DNA from 2 places in the Planococcus sp. TJ-307 genome. Region 2 is predicted to be linked to the other one. Evidence: riboswitches for the same ligand, from Rfam matches in the RefSeq annotation. Region 2 holds a riboswitch; the other holds the start of a gene.

Region 1 (3,110 bases), on a different contig from region 2:
AATGTGCTACCAAGTATTTATCGGCCAGCAGTTGAACTCTTGCTTGTTGCTCTTCTCTTAAATCTTCAGCTAAAAATTCGTCAAGCATGATTTCCATCAACTTAAACTGATTCTTCTTTGTTGCAGGCAAAATGGGCTCGATGAGCTCTGTTCCTTCAATATACTGCTGAAACTGTGGCTTCAAGGTTTCCATCATTCCTCTTATTTCCTTTTCTTCGGCTAGATTGTTCATTTTCCAACCAATTAACAAAGCCAATATCAGCAGTTGAATCGCCAATAAACTAAAGATAATCCAGATAAACATTTCGATCATCAAACAACTCTCCTTTTTCAGAGCTTCCTCATCGTTTTGTACACATACAAATATTTCAAAAAAATTATAAGATCTGATAATTTATGGATATTATATCATATCCACTCTCTGTTTATTGACAGAAAAACAGCAAGGTGTGACCAAGTTGGCCTACCTTGCTGTTTCACATATTTTCTATAGAACTTCCTTAAGGAGCCATCGTCTTCCAACTGTCGACATGATGAATCGCAATGCCGCCAAATCCTTTTGCTCCTGTATAATAATTGGATACAGCAGCTAACTCGCCATTCATGAAGGCCTCTCCTTCTTCATAGAAAGAAATGGCGTCTCCTTCATCAGTCTGGCCGGTTTCAACTCCTACCACCACCGGTTTTCCATGCTTTTCACCGTATGCAATTTCGTTTTTTACCAGCTCTGTAATCATTGTTGCTGAATCCCGGTAAGCCATCAAGGTGACACTGTGCGTATTGGCAATTACCCATTCAGCGAGTACTCCTTTGCCATAGGTATTTTTGTAGGAAATCTCATCAAACCAGAAAGGCAGGTCGGCTTCCAGCGGAAGGTTTAATGCCGCCGTACTGGACTTAGCTTTTGTCAGCAAGGCCTGATAAGATTTAACGGTTGCTGCCCGGTTGGTATTCCAACCACTGTATAGATAAGGTTCAACATCCAAGTGGACTCCGGCAAATCTTTGAGCCGGCGCAGCCTCTTTCTGATATGTTGATAGCCAGGACATCAACCGATCCTGTTTAGTGAATCCTTTTGGCGCTACCCAGTCAGCCGCTCCATCCAGCGCATAAACGCTCATGCCGCCGGCTCTTGCTTTTACGATAAAACTTTCATAAACACCCGATGGAATATCAGCATCAATTTGCACGTAAACCTTGTTGACCCCTTTGCTTTCCAAAAAATCGAGCGTTCCCGCTTCGTCACTATAGATCATCCAAGGGTTCCATAGCCAAGTTGCTTTGGTGTTTACACCAGCAGCCTGGGCATCAAAACCATTTTGTGTCAGCATAAACAACAACCACACACCTGCTATCATTATTTTTCTCATTTTCCTTATCCTCCCGTTCTGTTAGCCGTGGCTCACAGAACGAGACCCAGGCAACCTGACAACCTTGCGCTTTTCAGGCGGTTAGGCTCATGGCTTTGCGTCCTTCCCTTTCGGTGAAGTTTGCCTTTTTCAGATTTTTTATATTATATGTTAAATAATTCAATTTTACCATCTTTTTTTTAATCCTTTTCAAATAGTAGATTTAACGCAATAATCAACAATAGGATTCCTGTATTTCCTGTACAGAAGGAGTGAACCAAATGTCTATAGCATTACGTGAAGACGAAATTACACTGGCGTTGATCAAGTCCTTAAAAGAAGGCAAAGTAAATGAATTTCAGGACATCCTGGATGAACTCCAGCCATATGACATAGCCATACAGTACCGGCATCTGCCGGACAAACACCGCAATAAATTCTTGCTGTTTCTGACGATCCGCCAATTGACCGACCTGATGCAGGAACTTCCCAAAAATGAGCAGATCGATATTCTTCAAAAATTAGGGCTGGAAAAATCTTCACAGGTCCTTGACCGCATGGACAATGACGACCTGGCTTTGTTGTTGGCAGATTTGGAGCCCGAGCGAATCGAAGAGCTGCTGTCGCAGATCAACCAGGACGATTCCCGTTTTGTCCAGAACACCATGACGTATCCTCCTGAAACAGCCGGCCGCTTGATGAATAATCGGTATGTGTGGATACCGCGCCATTACACCATCCGGGAAGCCGTTGACAAAATTAAGCATTTTGCCGAATTGGCCGAATACCTCAACTACCTTTACGTGGTGGATGAAGATAAAAAATTGGTGGGCGTTGTTTCCTATAAGGATTTGATTCTTGGAAATCTCGATGACAAAATCGAGGAAGTTATGTACAATCGCGTTGTAAAAGCCGACGTGTTGACCGATCAAGAAGATGCAGCCCAATTGATCAGCCGCTATGACTTTGTTACGCTGCCGATTGTCGAAAAAGACAATACCCTTGTCGGTGTCATAACGGTCGATGACGTAATTGACGTAGTGATGCAGGAAGCAAACGAAGACATTGAAAAACTGTCCGCTTCGGGTAAATCAATCGATTTTAACACGCCTGCTTTAACAGCAGCTTATCGTCGCTTGCCTTGGCTGATTCTTTTGCTGTTCATCGGGCTGTTTTCGGGCGGGATCATCAGCCGTTTTGAAAACACCTTGCAGACAGTGGTCGCTTTGACCTTCTTTATGCCAATGATTGCCGGCATGACCGGAAACACAGGCACCCAATCATTGTCTGTCGTGGTCCGGGGACTGGCTTCACAGAAATTGGACGCCAAACAAACCATCAACCTCATCATTAGGGAGTTATGGGTCGGCATCATTATCGGCGCCATCTGTTCTGTTCTCATCTTACTGATTGCATACATATGGCAAGGAAATTTTGTGCTGGGCATTGTAGTTGGTGGTTCGTTGTTGATGACGTTGATTATCGGAACTTTAGCAGGCACCATTATCCCACTCATTCTTTACCGGTTAAATATTGATCCGGCTGTCGCATCCGGTCCGTTAATTACCACCATCAATGATATTTTATCGCTGTTAATATACTTTGGCATGGCCACTCTGTTTATTTCTCAGTTGATGTAATTCATGTTTTAAGCAATTATCTTTATTCCCAGTAAGTTACTCGGTATAATAGGTGGAAATCCTAGGAGGCGAGTTCATGACAATCCCAAAACCCCTTGTCCAAACCAATCAAGCGTTTATC
Region 2 (3,110 bases):
GGCCGATCTATTTGGGCAATGCCCATTTGGATGTCAGCCGGTTGTTTGTTGGGGTCTCTAAAGGAGACTTCCAACGTGCCATTACCATTTAGTTGAAGCGTGTCGTAATCATTGTCGAAAACAATCGGCTGATTATCGGCTCCCAAAACGGCATCTCCGCTCGCGGTAACCAAACTTACTTGATTTGAGTTCGGTACTGGCTGGACTTGGAAAGATCCATCTTTTGTATAAAATGCATTTCCTTCCGATTCAACGCGGAAGTAAGCCGATTCGCCTTGAATCATAAAATCAAGCGGACGATCCGTTTGGGTCATAGAGCCTTGTTCATTGCGGGTTGCCGTTTGGGACAAAATTGCTCCGGCACCCAGTCGCAAACCGTAAGGCGTAATTCGTCCCACTTCATTTTGCGGTCCGACTTGTTTTTCCATGGATAAGACAAGTGCATCTGAAAAACTGGCTTCTTGTCGTTTGTAGCCATTGGTGTTCACGTTGGCAATGTTATTGCCGATCAAATCGATTTTTTTTTGCAGCTCACCCATGGTGTTGCTGGCGGTGTTCATTTGAATGTTCAACGTTACAATTCCTCCTAGACGCGCCCGATTTCATTCACTGCTTTTTCCATGCTGCGATCATAAGCTTGAATAACTTTTTGGTTTGACTCAAAGCCGCGGTAAGATGTCATCATGTCTGTCATGGTCTTCGTCAAATCCACATTCGATTGTTCGATAAACCCTTGTTTGACAAAACTTTCCGTTCCATTCAAAAGAGCAGCATTATCGATAAATTGAGGAAGGGCATCAGGTTCGCCTTCCCAGCGCAAAAGATTCTGACCTTGTTTAACAAATTGTTGTGGATTTTCCGTATAGCCGATCCACAAGCGATCTCCTTGCGTACCATCTGCTAAAGTGATTTGGCCATTGTCTGCCACGGTGAAATCAGTAGAACCTACTTGAATCGGTTGCTGGTTTTGGCCTAGGACGGGAAACCCATCGCTGGTTGTCAGTAAACCTTCAGTGTTAACAGAAAAAGTTCCGTTTTTTGTGTAGCGAACTTCATCGTTCTCTGTAGCTACTGCAAAAACCATCGAACCTTGTTGTTGGGTTTCTGGATTTGTTGGGAGTAATTCATCCATCAGCACCATATCGGTTAAATTGCCTGTTTCTTTTAACGGTCCCTGTAAAAATGAGGGAATACCCTCTTGGGCATATACACCCGTGGTTAAAGTCCCGATATTTTGTGGTACTATTGTACCTTTTTTTCCGTTCTCGATGGCTGTAATTAATTGATCTGGAAAAGCGCGCAAGACGGTTTGATCTCCTTTAAAACCTGGAGTATTGGCGTTTGATAGGTTATTTGTCAATATTTGTTGATTCCTATTATTGGCCATCATCCCTGATGTAGCGGTATATAATCCACGAAACATGGGCTTTTTCTCCTTCTTAGTAGCTTAATGGTAGTTATCGCGTAGTATATCACTAAATATGAGAAATAAATAGAGGCGAATATATTAATATGGAAAATATATCATTTAATTTTTTACAAAAGAAAAATATACAAAAATGTAGAAACGTGATACTATCACTTTGATATTAATTTTTGAAAATAGTACGAAATAACGAGTTTAATAAATAAATACTAGAAAATCATTATGAAAAAGGCAAATTTACTCGAAAGGTAAATACGCAAAGCCACGGGCCTAAATACACAGTGTACACGGCAGCCGGGTCACCAAAATGGTAGATTTGATTCGAATCCACCTATATTAGAGGTGGATTTTTATTACTTATCTAACTGTAAAAAAAAGGAGTTTTTTGATGAGTATATTCCCTAAATCGCTTGAGTCCATGGAACAAGCGCTCTCAGCTTCGACACTAAGACAACGCGTGCATTCAGCAAATATTGCCAATGTGGACACGGCCAACTACAAAAGCAAAAAAGTCGATTTTCAAGCGGCAATGGATACCGCAATAAATAATCAAAGCCTCTCCAGCTACAAAACCAATGATCGGCACCTCTCATTCAGCAATGAATCTTCACTAGGCAAAACTGAAATTCTTACCAACAGCTCCACAAAATACAACAACAATGGCAACAATGTCGATATGGATGTTGAAATGGCGGAGTTAGCAAAAAATCAATTATGGTACAACGCAGTTACCGAACGGGTCAACGGCAAGCTCAACAGTCTCAGTTCAGTTATTAATGGAGGGAGATAAAAAAGATGAGTTTATTCAGTGGCTTTAATATTAGTGCTTCAGGTTTAACCGCCAACCGTATGCGGATGGACGTCGTGTCCGCCAATATTGCAAACGCCAATACAAATCGGGCAGAGCTTGTAGATGGAGAATGGCTTCCTTATCGCCGAAAAACAGTGGAATTGTCGCAAAGCGGTGGTTCGCCTTTTGCCAATCAACTGCAGTCGGTTATTAATAGAGACAACACGGCAGTATCTGGTGTTGAGGTGTCGGAAATTCGAGAAGATGATACACCGTTTAACTTGTCTTACGACCCGGAACATCCGGATGCAGGAGAAGATGGCTATGTTCGAACATCCAATGTGGATCCGCTGAAAGAAATGGTGGACCTGATGTCCGCAACCCGTTCTTATGAAGCGAATGTTACCGCATTGAATGCTTCAAAAAGCATGTATATGAAAGCTTTGGAGATCGGGAAGTAATCATTTCAGTTTTCAGTATGCCGCTTAAGCCAGAGCAGAAAAGAAAAACACAAAATATATAGTTCTATAAGGAGGTCCCCATGGAGAAAATCGGCCAGATTCAAACACCTTTTATCCAAAATCAATTGTTCGATAAAGTTCAGCCTGAAAATAAAGTTGAAGGGTTTGGACAAATATTTAAAGACGCGTTAAAAGAAGTAAGCAAAGCACAAAATGAATCAGACAAACTGACCAACCAATTGGTGACAGGAGAAGTACAGGATGTACACGAAGTCATGATTGCTTCGCAAAAGGCCAGTTTGTCGTTGCAAATGACAATGCAGGTCCGCAATAAGGTTGTTGAAGCGTATCAAGAAGTAATGAGAATGCAGGTATGATACGTAAATGAAAGAGAAAGTCTCCGTATATAAAACCAAGTTAACCGAGTCATGGA

Evidence for each region. Region 2 has a riboswitch for cyclic di-GMP ahead of flgB (flagellar basal body rod protein FlgB). Riboswitches for the same ligand answer to the same signal wherever they lie in the genome.
Region 1: it holds a riboswitch for cyclic di-GMP, as region 2 does, so the genes downstream of both, AC4EHK_RS00480 (amidase) here and flgB (flagellar basal body rod protein FlgB) in region 2, are expected to answer to the same signal.

The regions. Positions count from the first base shown of each region.
Region 1 is NZ_JBZDOJ010000001.1:108,482-111,591, reverse strand. Features, by position in the region: gene AC4EHK_RS00485 (HEAT repeat domain-containing protein) at 1-313, opposite strand, end outside; gene AC4EHK_RS00480 (amidase) at 501-1,370, opposite strand; cyclic di-GMP riboswitch class I at 1,417-1,505, opposite strand; gene mgtE (magnesium transporter) at 1,631-2,989, shown strand; gene AC4EHK_RS00470 (DUF4395 domain-containing protein) at 3,066-3,110, shown strand, end outside.
Region 2 is NZ_JBZDOJ010000004.1:34,097-37,206, forward strand. Features, by position in the region: gene AC4EHK_RS13980 (flagellar hook-basal body protein) at 1-572, opposite strand, end outside; gene AC4EHK_RS13985 (flagellar hook-basal body protein) at 587-1,423, opposite strand; cyclic di-GMP riboswitch class I at 1,647-1,733, shown strand; gene flgB (flagellar basal body rod protein FlgB) at 1,815-2,216, shown strand; gene flgC (flagellar basal body rod protein FlgC) at 2,222-2,677, shown strand; gene fliE (flagellar hook-basal body complex protein FliE) at 2,758-3,054, shown strand; gene fliF (flagellar basal-body MS-ring/collar protein FliF) at 3,062-3,110, shown strand, end outside.